4 regions of the Salinicoccus sp. CNSTN-B1 genome follow, and region 1 is predicted to be linked to each of the others. Evidence: riboswitches for the same ligand, from Rfam matches in the RefSeq annotation. Region 1 holds a riboswitch; each other region holds the start of a gene.
The links. Region 1 has a riboswitch for S-adenosylmethionine ahead of ACYF68_RS00685 (O-acetylhomoserine aminocarboxypropyltransferase/cysteine synthase family protein). Riboswitches for the same ligand answer to the same signal wherever they lie in the genome.
Positions count from the first base shown of each region.

Region 2: linked by a shared signal. The riboswitch ahead of ACYF68_RS09205 (methionine ABC transporter ATP-binding protein) and the one ahead of ACYF68_RS00685 (O-acetylhomoserine aminocarboxypropyltransferase/cysteine synthase family protein) in region 1 are both predicted to bind S-adenosylmethionine.
Region 3: linked by a shared signal. The riboswitch ahead of ACYF68_RS09235 (ATP-binding cassette domain-containing protein) and the one ahead of ACYF68_RS00685 (O-acetylhomoserine aminocarboxypropyltransferase/cysteine synthase family protein) in region 1 are both predicted to bind S-adenosylmethionine.
Region 4: linked by a shared signal. The riboswitch ahead of ACYF68_RS02890 (Na+/H+ antiporter NhaC family protein) and the one ahead of ACYF68_RS00685 (O-acetylhomoserine aminocarboxypropyltransferase/cysteine synthase family protein) in region 1 are both predicted to bind S-adenosylmethionine.

Region 1 is NZ_JBTWMN010000004.1:97,311-100,959, reverse strand. Features, by position in the region: gene ACYF68_RS00690 (homoserine O-succinyltransferase) at 1-688, opposite strand, end outside; gene ACYF68_RS00685 (O-acetylhomoserine aminocarboxypropyltransferase/cysteine synthase family protein) at 689-1,966, opposite strand; SAM riboswitch class I at 2,036-2,131, opposite strand; gene ACYF68_RS00680 (alpha/beta hydrolase) at 2,260-3,006, shown strand; guanidine-I (ykkC/yxkD leader) riboswitch at 3,099-3,193, shown strand; partial or broken gene ACYF68_RS00675 (DMT family transporter) at 3,240-3,568, shown strand; gene ACYF68_RS00670 (DMT family transporter) at 3,575-3,649, shown strand, end outside.
Region 2 is NZ_JBTWMN010000004.1:1,550,312-1,553,960, reverse strand. Features, by position in the region: gene ACYF68_RS09215 (hypothetical protein) at 1-616, shown strand, start outside; gene ACYF68_RS09210 (hypothetical protein) at 729-1,727, shown strand; SAM riboswitch class I at 2,118-2,220, shown strand; partial or broken gene ACYF68_RS09205 (methionine ABC transporter ATP-binding protein) at 2,284-3,296, shown strand; gene ACYF68_RS09200 (methionine ABC transporter permease) at 3,289-3,649, shown strand, end outside.
Region 3 is NZ_JBTWMN010000004.1:1,558,031-1,561,679, reverse strand. Features, by position in the region: gene ACYF68_RS09245 (LlaJI family restriction endonuclease) at 1-1,107, shown strand, start outside; gene ACYF68_RS09240 (IS30 family transposase) at 1,140-2,099, opposite strand; SAM riboswitch class I at 2,288-2,390, shown strand; gene ACYF68_RS09235 (ATP-binding cassette domain-containing protein) at 2,450-3,052, shown strand; partial or broken gene ACYF68_RS09230 (IS256 family transposase) at 3,305-3,649, shown strand, end outside.
Region 4 is NZ_JBTWMN010000004.1:484,267-487,915, forward strand. Features, by position in the region: gene ACYF68_RS02875 (hypothetical protein) at 1-119, shown strand, start outside; gene ACYF68_RS02880 (amidohydrolase) at 116-676, shown strand; gene ACYF68_RS02885 (M20/M25/M40 family metallo-hydrolase) at 751-1,104, shown strand; gene ACYF68_RS02890 (Na+/H+ antiporter NhaC family protein) at 1,160-2,371, opposite strand; SAM riboswitch class I at 2,532-2,629, opposite strand; gene ACYF68_RS02895 (NAD(P)/FAD-dependent oxidoreductase) at 2,720-3,649, opposite strand, start outside.

The DNA of each region.
Region 1 (3,649 bases):
GATCACGCTGATCATCAGTACACATTATGTCCGGACCGAAGCGATCATGCCTAGTCAATACCTCAAGTCCCTCTGTATGCTGGACCGCCCTACAATCTATTTGGGCATGCCTGGATTGGGGGACCCGGTAGACATCATCGAACCCTCTCAATAAGGGGTGGTACGGTTTGATGTTATCATAGTCGAATACGCCGAATAGTTTGTCTGAAAGCAAAAACTTACGGATGCCAAAATAATGGTTCAATGCGAATTGGGCTCCCCAACAGATGAAGAATCTTGAGAATACATGAGTTTCGGACCACTTCATTATATTGCGCAATTCGTCTATATAATCCACTTCGTGAAAATCCAGTTTTTCGACTGGCGCACCGGTTACAATCATGCCGTCATACCGTCTGTCAGTTATTTCCCTGAACGTGTGGTAATACTTCTGAAGGTGGCTGGTGGGTGTGTTCTTGCTAATATGGCTGTTCATATGCATGAAATCCACATCGACCTGCAGCGGTGTATTACCCAGGAGACGGAGAAGCTGTAACTCCGTCTCTTCTTTTTTAGGCATCAGATTCAGAATAAGAATGCGTAGCGGACGAATATCTTGAGTATATGCACGATGCTCTTCTATCGTATAGACATTTTCATTGTGCAGGTGTTCCTTGACAGGCAGACCTTCAATTATTTTTATCGGCATTTAAATCGCACCCAAAGCTTTTTCAAGGTCACCAATGATATCATCGATGTGTTCCAAGCCTATAGATACGCGGATGGCTTCAGGTCTCACTCCGCCTTTCAACTGTTCAGATTCGTCGAGCTGTGAGTGTGTCGTAGAGGCGGGATGGATCACCAGGGACTTTGCATCACCGACATTAGCGAGCAAGGAAAAGAGCTCCAAAGATTCAATGAAACGTTTTCCGGCTTCATATCCGCCTACCACCCCGAAAGTAAATATGGCGGAGGCGCCTTTCGGAAGATATTTTTTCTGAAGAGCATTATATTTACTGGACTTAAGGCCCGCATAATCCACCCATTGTACTTTTTCGTGATCTTCGAGATATTCTGCTACGGCTTTTGCATTTTCAACATGTCTTTCCATCCTTAAAGATAATGTTTCGATGCCCTGTACCAGTAGGAATGCATTGAAGGGGGATATCGCAGCGCCTGTATCACGTAATAATGTAGTTCGAAGTTTGAAGACGTAAGCGGCCGGGCCGAATGCCTCGGTAAAAACAAGCCCGTGGTATGAGTCGTCGGGTTCAGTAAGACCTGGGAACTTGCCGTTGTTCCAATTGAAATTCCCACCGTCCACAATCACACCACCTATAGAAGTACCGTGTCCACCAAGGAACTTAGTTGCAGAATGGACAACAACATTAGCTCCGTACTCAAGTGGACGGCAAAGGTAAGGTGTGGCAAATGTGTTATCGACAATGAGAGGGATGCCATGAGTTGAAGCAATCTCAGCCAATGCTTCAATATCCTCTATATTGCCTTCAGGATTGCCGATTGTTTCAATGAATATCGCTTTTGTATTATGTTTAATTTCACGTGAAACGTTATCAAGATCCTTTGTGTCAACAAAACTTGTCTCGATGCCGAACTTCTTGAAGGTATGGCTGAATAGAGTGTATGTGCCTCCATATAGGCTGGTCGTTGAGATGATATGATCACCGTTACCTGCAACACCTTGGATGGCATAGGTAATGGCAGCCATGCCTGACGCGACAGCCAGGCCTGCAACCCCGCCTTCAAGATCGGAGACCCGTGTTTCAAGTGCTGCAGTCGTAGGGTTCATGATGCGCGTATATATGTTGCCGGCATCCTGCAGACCGAATAGTTCAGCCGCGTGCTTAGTATCATCGAATACATAAGAAGTGGTCTGATAGATTGGGAGCGCGCGTGATTTGGTGTCTGTATCTACTTCCTGGCCTGCATGCAACTGTTTTGTTTCAAATCGATAGTGTTTCGACATTTCCATACCTCCAGATAATATATTAAAATTAAAAAGAGTCTGCCCAAAGATAAAGGGAGACTCTTGAGTCGCTCATCTTTCAGGACATGCCTGTTGGATTTAGCACCTTACCTAAAAGGTTGCCGGGCTTCATAGGGCCAATCCCTCCACCGCTCTTGATAAGTGAATATTGAATTAAGAGCTATAATACTATAGGGAATGTTTAATTGTCAAACATTTTAAAAAACTTTAAGGATGTTTGGTAAAGTATCTAATAAGGAAAATGAAATGAAACAATGAAAAGGGGAATGAGCATGAAGATTGTCAAACCTGCTCCTATATATCATGAAGGTGGTTATAGGGCAATCATCCTATTGCATTCTTTTACGGGTACAGTAAGGGATGTGAAGAACTTGGCAGAACATTTGAAGGATGAAGGCTACACGGTATCGGCACCCAGCCTGGCAGGACATGGTACGGGGCCTGATGCAATGGCAAGGGTGGGCCCTCAAGATTGGTGGCAAGATGTAGAAGAAGCTTACGAAAGCCTCAAGAAAGATGGACACGATGAAATTGCGGTTGCTGGAGTCTCTCTTGGAGGGCTCCTTTCCTTGAAAGCGGGCGAAGAGCTTGAAGGTATAAAAGGAATAGTGGCGATGTCGGTACCTATGGATAAGGATAGTGATGGCATCAACAGAAGAATGATAGATTACACACGCAATTTCATGAAGTTCGTTGGGCATTCGAATGAAGAGATAGAAGAAAAGGTTAAGGAAATCGAAGAAGCGCCTATGGAGGGCCTAAAAGATTTCAAAACAATGATTGATGAAGTACATGGGCGTTTATCGGCAATCGATGTGCCTGTAGCGGTAAAATACGGTGAGAGAGATGCTGAGTCGTATAGGGATAGTGCGCTGCAGATTTATGATGAATTGCAGATCGAAGAAAAACATGTCAAAGGATATTCAGATACAAGCCATCTCATGACTCGTAGCCGGGAACAGGAAATACTTTTTGAAGACATTATCAGATTTATGGACGGCCTATCGTGGAAGCGCTAAAGATATATAGGATGTAGCTACAGAGTGAATGACTCCAAAGCTCGTGCGCTTGAAATTCCCTAGGAAAACAGTTAAACTTTACAATAAATTCATATGAAGCCGTCTAGGGTTCCGCCATCTAATGGGACTGGTCCGAGAGATGGCGCATGAGCGGATCATGACACGGAGGGATAAAAGCCTGGGAGAGAAATCTATTTTCTCCCGGGCTTTTTTTACGGATTAGGAGGAAAATGATGAATATACAATGGATAAAAGTATTTATTGCAAGTGTTTTTGAAGTAGGGTGGGTGATTGGTTTGACCCACTCAACTTCATGGTATCATTGGCTGTTTACAGGCATTGCGATTTTTGTCAGCTTCTACTTGATGATTAATGCAGGAGAATATCTTCCAGTAGGTACAGTCTATGCAGTTTTTGTAGGACTGGGTGCATTCGGGACTGTGCTCTCTGAAATCATCTTGTTCGGGCACCCTTTCTACCATTGAAGATCACTTTGATTTCATTGATATTGATTGGGGTAATAGGGTTGAAGATAGTTACAGATGGCAAGGAAAGGCAGGGGGTTAGTATGGCGTGGATATCACTTATAGTAGCTGGAATGTTTGAAGTATGCGGTGTGCTTTCCATCAATAAATTGCATAAC
Region 2 (3,649 bases), 1.5 Mb from region 1:
AAAATGTCCTGCATGTGAGACTCCTATAAAAAGTACTAATGTTCATCCATTGCAAAAAGCAGAAAAAGAGTTAGAACATTTAAAAGATATAGTTGACCTCGAAAAAGAGAAAAAAAAATTAGAAGCAGATTTAAATAACGAATCTTACGAGATTATTGCACGCTATGTTAACGGTTATAAAAACAACTCAGAATCCTTCGAAAATCTTAAACAAGAAGAATTGGAGAATTTACTATATTATTTGAATGAAAAGGATGGTTATTATAATCGTATAAATTACATAAAAATATTTCTAGATAATCTAAAGAAAAACTCAACATCTATTACAAATTATTTCTCAGAGCTAAAAAGAGTTATTGAAGAGGTTAAACAGGGAGAGACAGTAATCAAAGAATTAAAGAAGAGCCTTTCTGAAATAAATAGTAAGATAACTGAACTAAATACTTATAAAACACAATTAGAAAGTGCTGAATATAAATTAAAAGGATTGGAAAGTTCATTAGAAGATTTTACAAATAAAGAAAAACATTTAAAGCAAGAATTTAAAAAGAAGAGAAACATAATAGGTTTCTTAAAGACATCATGGTGGAATATCAACATTTTTATCGCGATATAAATCAATTTAAACTAGAATTAGAACGTGAAAGGATTGAAGATATTGAGGGAAAATTCTAAAGTATTATACACAAATCAACAGCGAAGATAGTTCATTTGAAGAAATAACTGGAGTGAGATTTCAACTAATAGATGATAATTATAAGATATACGTTAAAAATGCCCAAGACGATGTAGAAGTAGATGCTCATTCTTGTTTTAGTGAAGGACATCTAAGAACTTTAGGCTTATCATTGATGCTAGCTGTAGCAGAAAATAACAAAGTGCCTTTTTTAATTTTTGATGACGTTGTAAACGCTATAGACAGTGACCATCGTGCAAATATAATAAAAATGATGTTTAATGATGACTACTTAAAAACTACTCAATTAATAATTACAACACATGATAGATTATTTTGGGAGAGATTTTGTAATGAGTACAGCTCCTCAATTGATAAAAAAAATGTTGACAATATAAGTTATATAATAAATTACTCAAATCACGGTTCGGTTATAATTCAGTATAATGTTGGTTTTGATTCTAAAATTAGAGAGGCATTGAAAAAGTATGATATACGTCAAGCCCTTATTTATTGTAGAATTTGGTTTGAAACTGTAGCGACTAAATATTGCGTAGATAACAGTTTGGAATTAACAGCTAAATTTAGTAATGTAAATAAAGGGAATCTTTTACAAACTTCATTAGAAAGTATTTATTCGAGGCTAAGTGAAAAATTTAGAGGTAATGAAAATCTACAAGTAATTAAAAATGATTTAATTAATTGGAATGCTCAAAACCAAGAGCATCATAGTTTTGACGAGCATAGCTTTAATTTTGTTCATTCAAAAAACAGTGATGAGGTGTCTAATATTTATAAAGCTATTAAAAAATTTATAAATGATATGGATCCTGAAACAAGTATAACAAAACTAAAGCATGATTTAGAACACATGGAATGGTTGCTAGGAAAATCAGAAAGAAAATTACAAAACGAAGGATTTATAGCTAATGCAGGTGTTAAAAAAGTGCGAGATGAAAGAGAGCATAATTTAGAATGCAAACTATATATAGAAGAGGTGGAAGAAGAATTAGAAAGACTGAGAGCGTATATTAGCACATTGACTACTTAATGAGTTGATTTTCGGAGTGCTAATTCAAGGTGCACGGTAGTCTAATTTTTCTCTGAGGATATGGTTTCTCCTGGTGTCAATTGATGAGATAAAAGCTTAGTCAATCATGTTAAAATACTTACCCTCATGACCGACGCCGACAATGGTGTCCCCCTTCAGATGGTTGAATTCATTATTAAATGTGGATAGTCATTTGGTTTTTATGAGATATTGAACCATGAAACCTGTCTGCCAGGCGCGGCAAAGTCGTTTAGCAATCTGAGATGTCTCGGAAAACCATTTTGAGTATGTCATACGTACTATTTTTAAGTGTCAAGCTTAATTTTACAATCGTCAATATATTGACAATTCAATATGTTTCGAGTAAAGTGAGATTCATTCAATTAAATACATTTATCCAGAGAAGTGGAGGGATTGGGCCCTATGAAGCTTCAGCAACAGGCTGTTATGGTACTGTGCTAAATCCTACAAGCTGATGCTTGGCAGATAGATATCTTTAAGCCATTTGCATTTAGCAGATGGCTTTTTGTTTTTAATATAAAAAGGATGTGGTGGCGTGGCTATTGAAATTACCGATGTCTCTAAGGAATATTTTGTTAAAGGGAAAAGGATAGAAGCACTGAAAAAGACGACCCTCTCCATTCGTGAGGGAGAAATCTTCGGTCTGATCGGCTTCAGTGGGGCGGGGAAGAGTACTCTGCTCCGCCTGATCAACTTGCTGGAGCAGCCGACTACCGGCAGCATCAATGTTAATGGAACGGATTTGGAGAAGTTGGTAGGAAGGGACCTGCGTATAAAACGTCAGAAGATCGGCATGATATTCCAGCAGTTCAATCTGATTGAAACTAAAACTGTCTACCAGAACATAGAATTTGTGTTGAAGGCGAGCAGTTACGATAAGAAGAAAGTGCCCTCGCGTATTGAGGAGCTGCTGGCGCTTGTGGGCTTAGGCGACAAGATGGACAACTATCCTAAAAATTTAAGTGGCGGACAGAAGCAGCGTGTTGGTATTGCGCGGGCGCTGGCCAATGATCCTGAAGTGCTTCTATGTGACGAAGCGACGAGCGCGCTCGATCCTGATACGACAAAGACGATTCTGAAACTGCTTAAGAAGATCAACAAGGAGCTGGGGATCACCATTGTATTGATTACCCATGAGATGGAGGTCATCAAAGAGGTTGCTGACCGTGTGGGCGTGATGACGGCAGGGGAGATTGTGGAGATGGATGACGTCTACGCGATCTTCAGCCATCCAGAACACGAAGTGACGAAGGGGTTTGTTCAGGATATATATGATTTCATTATCCCCCGCACATCGAACTGAACAGCGAGTCTGAAGTGATCACCATCAAATTCCTGAATGAACATGCGGAAGCGAACTATGTAAACCAACTCTACCGTCATTTTGACTGCGATATAAGCATTTTGAACGGCAGAATCGAATACATCCAGGATATGCCCCTTGGATTTCTGATGCTCCACATCAAAGGCAGACAGGAAGAGGTCACTAGATTGAAGCAATTCATCGACGACTCAAAAGGAATAGAGAGGGCTGAAATATATGGATAGACTGATAGAAATTACACCGCTGTTATACCGGGCACTGCTCGAAACGACCCTGATGGTCTCGATATCCATATTCTTTGCGGTGTTGCTTGGGCTCCCGCTCGGTATATTGTTGTATGTGACCGCCAATCCGCTGCTCTATAGAATAAAACCGCTGAACCAGTTCTTGGGGGCGTTGACCAACGTGATCCGGTCGTTCCCTTTCATCATATTGATTGTGGCGATCATGCCGATTGCGACTTGGCTGACAAACAGTTCCCACGGGCCGGTATTTGCCAGTGTGGCGCTCTCTTTAGCTGCCATTCCGCTGTTTGCGAGACTGGTGGAGACAAGCTTCAATGGAGTGGATAAAGGTG
Region 3 (3,649 bases), 1.5 Mb from region 1:
ATCAATAAAAACATAATCTATATAATTTTCCCTAAGGGATATTCATTAGCGGATGATACAGATATATTAAAAAAACATGCTAAAATTTTAATGAGAACTATTAATAAGTATCAGGAGAATTTATTACCACATTTAAAAACAGAATTTTGGGAAGGTGTAGGAGACAATTCTAATATACTTTCCGCTGCAATGTGGTTGATTGAGGACTTCGAAGCAAATGGTTTGATTCAATTTAGAGAAATAGAAAATAATATTAATTCGAGTAATAATATTAATTGGTCTAGGACCATTAAAGAATCTTACCCAACTATATCGAATGGGCAGCCAATCTACTTAGATTTAATAACTAAAAATCACAAACAGATAAGTCATCAGATAGAATTGTTACATCGATATGCTATTTCTAAAAGTATCAAAAATTTCGGATGGTTTTTAGGAGTTACTGATTCATATATAGATGATGTAGAATTAAATATTGATATAAATCAATTAATTTATCTATTAGACATGGAAATAAATAGAAGTTATGAAGAGCGTAGGCTTATTTTGCTTTTAAAGTTAAAAGAATTTCTATTAGGAGTCGGAAAAAATAGTATTGGAAATAATTTTAAAATTATAACATTCAATTTTCCGTGGATATGGGAAGATATTTGTAGAAGTATATTTAAGAATGACTCTGATGATACTCCAAAAATGCCTAAGCCATACTGGGAAGTATCCGGGGATATCGCTGAAACTTCTCAAATACCTGATATAATGCTTCGTGAAGATGAAACACTTTATATTCTCGATGCTAAATATTATACAATAAAGTATGCACCGAGAAAATTGCCAGGATGGTCGGACTTAGTAAAGCAATATTTTTATAGACACTCTTTAATGGATAAAGAAAGTGAGATTGTAAACGTTTTTATATTTCCAGGAAGTACGAATGATGTGATTAGTTACTTAGGCTACTCCTCTGTCAAGGATCAATTAGATCTAGGTGTTATTGAAGGGTACGAACTAAACATTATTGAAGCAATGAGTGTATACATAGGGTCTAAAAACGAGATTGATATTAGAAAGAGGCTAATTAACAATATAAAAATTAGAAATCCAAATTAAACAAAGTGGTGCATTTATAATATTTTCGTTTGTCAAAATAAGCTAGACAGTTCCTTGTCACCCATGTAACTCAAAAAGACTTCCAACGGTGTACGGTAGTCCAATGATTTTCTTGGGATATGGTTTCTTCTGGCGGCAACCGATGAGGTAAAAGCTTGGTCGACCGTGTTGAAATCCATATCTTTAGGCAGGCCATCCCTTCTGAGCAATCCATTTGAATGTTCATTCAACCCTCGCTGTGATGGTGTGCCCGGATCGGCAAAGTAGATGGATAGATCATTTCGATTACTCATCGACTGCCAGTTGGAGAATTCTTTACCACAGTCGAAGGTGATCGACTTGAACAGGTTTCTAGGCATCTCTTGGCACCATGTATTAATGGCAGCCTCAATATCCAGTGCGGTTCTGCCTTTGGGTTTCAAGGTGATAATGGCTTTTGACAGGCGCTCGACCAGCGTGATGACGGCACTCTTGTGACGGACACCGACGATGGTATCGCCTTCTAGGTGACCGAATTCTTCATTGAAAGAGGGATAGTCATCTGCTCTTTCAGAGATATTTCGCCTGAAGGTCTGTCGGCCCCGGCGTTCCTGGTGCCCATTTGGTTTTCGCTTGCCTTGCATCGGCAATGTGGCCGCATCAAAAATGTCACGCTTGAACATCCGGTACAGCGTACGAATTGAACAATCAATCCGCATTTCCTGCCGACCCACAATGACATCCGGCGTCCAGCCCTGAGCCACCTGCTTTTCAATATACGCCTGTTGGTCGGCTGGCAGGACAATCCGTTTTCTACCACACCGCTTTTTGTTTTCTTGATAGCGCTGGTAATAGTCCAACGCAGTGTGCCCGTCCCTGAGATATGCGATGACATTATGAACCGTCTGACGGGCACGTCCAATCCGTTTCGCAATATGAGAAATCGGTGTGTCGTGATGGAAATGGGCTTCTATGATTACCAGTTCATCCGTGGTAATATGGGTATGGGTCATGCATGATCACTCCTATGATTTCTTTGGTCGGAAAACCATTTTGAGTGTATCATGCGTGACCTTTTTATGTGTCTAGCTTAATTTTACAATCGGCGACATTTAAAACTTTGTTCTATTAGAAGATTGATTATTTTAAAATATTGACAATTCATTTATCTAGAGTAAAGTGAAATTCATTCAATTAAATACATTTATCTAGAGAAGTGGAGGGATTGGGCCCTATGAAGCTTCAGCAACAGGCTGTTATGGCACTGTGCTAAATCCTACAAGCTGATGCTTGGCAGATAGATATCTTTAAGCCATTTGCATTTAGCAGATGGCTTTTTTTATTAAAAAAAGGATGTGGTGGCGTGGCTATTGAAATTACCGATGTCTCTAAAGAATATTTTGTTAAAGGGGAAAGGATAGAAGCTTTGAAAAAGACGACCCTCTCCATTCGTGGGGGTGAGATCTTCGGTCTGATCGGTTTCAGTGGGGCGGGGAAGAGTACCCTGCTGCGCCTGATCAACTTGCTGGAGCAGCCGACTACCGGCAGCATCAATGTTAATGGAACAGACTTAGGCAAGTTGGCTGGGAGGGACCTGCGTATAAAACGTCAGAAGATCGGCAAGATATTCCAGCAATTCAATCTGATTGAAACTAAAACGGTCTATCAGAACATAGAATTTGTGTTGAAGGCGAGCAGTTACGATAAGAAGAAGGTGCCATCGCGTATTGAGGAGCTGCTGGCGCTTGTGGGCTTAGGCGATAAGATGGACAGCTATCCTAAAAATTTGAGTGGCGGACAGAAGCAGCGTGTCGGTATCGCGCGGGCGTTGGCCAATGATCCCGAAGTGCTTTTATGTGATGAGACGACGAAGATGATTTTGAAACCGCTAAAGGGATATGAGAAGCGGTATGTGTGTTGGAAATGTCGGGGAAAGTTTAGTTATGTGGGTATAGGAGAGGATTAAAATTATTGAGAGCATAATTATTTTCTGATCAAATTAATATTGTAATATACCCATGGCCTTTTAAAGAGAGTGTAAAATAGTTTGTGTAAATGAATAAATAGAAAAAGGGTGTCCTTTTCTTGTAAGATTAAGTTACTAGACCGAATCTAAGAAAAGCGGACACCTCTATGAATCATTTTACATCAGATATTATTCAAGCTCTAGTAAAAAAGGAGATGTCACAGAATTCTTCCCCAGCACCTGGAAACGACGGTGAACTCATTGCTTAAAACCGAACTGACTGCGTTCTTGGATTATGAAAGGTATGACCGCGTGGGTTTCAATCCCGGGAACTCCAGAAACGACGCCTATTCCCGCACCCTACATATAGAATACGGGGGCCTAGAGATCGCCATCCCCCGGGACCGGAACGGAGACTTCAAGCAACAGACTGTTGCGCCCTATAAGCGCTCCAATGACACACTGGAATCCTTTGTCATCCACATGTTTCAAAAAAGGGTGACGATATCTGTGATCTCTCATCTGATTGAACGGATGTATGGGAACCACTATACGCCCAGACCATTTCAAACATGACTCAGGCGGTCACAGAAGAGG
Region 4 (3,649 bases), 390 kb from region 1:
ATCGTCATCCGGAAGTGTCGTTTCATAAGGTTTGGACGAGTGGATACATTGAAAAGGCACTCTCTGAAATGGGGGTATTGAAGTATCACGGCCGACTGACACAAGTGTCCTCGGCGTGATAAAGGGTGCTCATCCCGGGAAAAAGATTGGCCTCCGGGCGGATATCGATGCGCTTGAGATCCAGGAAGAGCGTGAAGACATCGATTTTGTGTCTGAAAATGAAGGGACGATGCATGCGTGCGGCCATGATGGCCACGCCGCCATTTTGCTCGGGGCAGCAAAAGTGTTGAGCAAAAACGTTGATCAGCTACATGGCACCATCTATCTGATTTTCCAGCACGCTGAGGAAGTGCCGCCGGGCGGGGCGCGCGAAATGGTGGCGACAGGGCTTTTCGATGAACTCGATTTCATTTATGGCCAGCATCTTTTCACACCGATTCCAACCGGCAAGATTGGCATCACCAACGGTGCAGTCACATCCAATTCAGATACTTTCGAGCTTAAGATCCAAGGGAGCGGCGGCCATGCCTCCCAGCCTGAAAACGCAATCGATCCGGTGGTGATCGGCAGTCAGATCGTCGCCCAGTTCCAGAGCATCGTTTCGCGGATTACTTCCCCTTGGATTCCGTGGTCATCTCTACGACGAAATTCAATGCAGGCACCGCAAAAAATATAATCCCTGATACTGCGATGCTTGAGGGCAGTGTCCGTACTATAGATGGAAATACACGGGAGTTAGTTAAAGAGCGGATGGAAAAAGCCATCGAAGGTGTATGCAGCATGTACAATGCGACGTTCAATTTCACCTTCAACTACGGCTATTCTGCTGTCATCAATAATCATGATATGACAGACCAGGTCAGAGAGATTGCAGTGGAGGAATTCGGTGGAGCCATCTTTGAATATCCGATGGCTATGGGCGGAGAAGATTTCTCGGCTTTCTCACAGAAGATTCCAGGGACATATGCCTTCATTGGTGCAGGCAGCCGCGAGAAGGATATGGAGTATCCCCACCACCACCCTAAGTTCGGCATCGATGAAGACAGTTTCAGCGACGGGGTCAAAATGATGGTCCTTGTCGCCTTGAATATGGGAAAACACTAAAATAAAGCAGCCCCTCCGCACGTCGATGACGCATGGAGGGGCTGCTTTATTTTCGTCAGGAATTCAACTTCTTTGGGAATCCGATGGCGATGGCGATAAGTCCAGAGATAAGCAGCATTGCTGGATAGATGGCGAACGGTATAAGGGCAATGGGTGAAATGCTGGCCAGCCCGGCCGCTGCAAGCATCTGTGCACCATAGGGGATGATGCCCTGGAATGCCGAGGCGAAAATATCGAGGATGCTGGCGGATTTCTTACGGTCGACCCCGTACTCATCAGCAATGTCACGGGCGAGGGGGCCTGTGATGATGATGGAAATTGTATTGTTGGCGGTACTCAAATCGGTCACGCTGACCAGGGTGGCAATGCCGAACTCAGCCCCGCGCCTAGTATGGATCCTGTCCGTAATGAAGTGGAGCAGGTAGTCGATTCCGCCGTAATGCTGGATCAGTGCGATGAGGCCGCCGATCAGTATCGTAATGACGGCAATCTCCTGCATGTTACCGATGCCCTCGCCGGCAGCGGCCATCAGCGAAGTCACTGTATAGGAACCGTCGGCAAGACCGACAATTCCTGCAAACACGATGCCGCTCAAAAGCACGAGCAGTACATTGACGCCGATCAGTGCGATGATGAGGACAAGCAGATACGGTAACACCTTAAGTAGGCTGTAACCCCCATCGCTTCCAGCAGTTGCAGATTGGCCGGACGAAATGAACCATAGTATGATCATCGTAATTATGGCACCGGGCAGGACGATCAGAAAGTTCGTCTTGAACTTGTCCACCATCTTCACCTCCTGGGATTGGGTGGAGACGATGGTCGTGTCAGAGATGATGGACAAATTATCCCCAAACATTGCGCCACCTATGACCGTCGCCACAGTCAACGCCAAAGCAAGGTCGGTTTGGCCTGCAATGCCGACGGCGATGGGGACCAGCGCGGCGACCGTACCGGTCGATGTGCCCATCGAGATGGAGATGAAGCATGAAATCACAAACAGGCCGACGAGCAGAAGGCTGCTTGGCAGAAAGGCCAGCCCGAAGTTGACGGTCGAGTCGACGGCCCCCATATTCTCTGCAACTTGTGAAAAAGCGCCGGCAAGCAGGAAGATGATGACCATCAGCATGATGTTTTCCTGTCCGGCACCCCGGGTGAGCACAGCGATTTTATCGTTCAGGCGTTCTTTTGGCTTGAGCAGCATGGCGGCGATGATGGCGATGATCACCGCGACGGTAATCGGCATGGCATAGAAGTCCTGCGCCACGATGCCGGTTCCAAGGAAAAGCAGTACGAAAACGAGCAGGGCAATAGTGCGAGGGGATTACCGCGGGTGTTTTTTGTCATAATCTATCACTCCAGATGGTTGGTGGTCTGAGAAAATAAAAAAGCCCTCTACATATGGAAGAAGAGGGCAATGATATCTCTTCTTATCTTTCAAGCATGACGCTTCTGGAATTGGCACAGTCCCTTGGGTGTTGCCGAGGCTTCATAGGGCCAGTCCCTCCACCTCTCTGGATAAGAAATTTCTCGATTTAATTTTAATCCACTCTACCTTTTTTTAGTTGGAGTGTCAATAGTGTGCGGCTGGAACCATATGATGGGCCTCGGGCCTTCATCGTCTGTTTTTGATGAGCTGTCTGTTCTTTTCCTTGAATATATCGTTATGGGAAGAGACCATGCCTTCTGCCGGCGCATCGGATTGAAGGAATTTCTTGGCGTGGTTCGCGGCTTGTGCCGCCTCTGTAAAACACCCTGCAATGAGGTGTACTTTATCGTCGTAGGTGATCTGGTCGCCACATGCAAATAATCCCGGCACAGGTGTATCGACGATATCATCAGTCAATATCATCTGGTGCTCGTTTAATGGAATTTTTCCCCTTAGCGCGTCGAGGAATGTGCAGTTTGATTCATATCCATGGCTGACCAGGACATCGTCGACATCAATCATGTGGCCGTTGGACAGGCGGGCAGCGGCAATTTCCTCTGTTATCTCATCAGGGATGAGGGCGTCGATCTGGCACTGCGGACACATATGGAGATTTTCTTTTTGGTGGAGGGAGGCGATCATCGCCTCGTGCCCCTTCATCTCTTCGCTCCGGTAGATCAAGGTGACGGATGACGCGATATTGCACAGCGCTTCTGCCCAGTCAATGGCAGTGTTGCCGGCGCCAGAGATGAGGATGTCACGTCCTTTGAAACGATCAAGGCGCTTGACTGTATAATGGAGGTTGCTGAATCCACCAGACTCCGCACCTTCGACTGTAAGTTTGACGGGCGAGAAGATGCCCCGGCCGGAAGCGACGATGAGCGTGCGGCTGAATAGCGGTCCTTTGTCTGTAGCCACCTCGAAATAATCCTGGTGTTGATGGATTGCTTCACATGTCGTAGACACATGGATTTCCGGATCGAAAGTCTTTGCCTGATCAATCATCTGCTGGCGGATCTGGTCGGCAGGCGCAGGCGCGACGCCTCCGATATCCCAGACCATCTTTTCGGGATAGATGTTGAGTTTTCCTCCGAGTTCGGGGTGATGATCGATGAG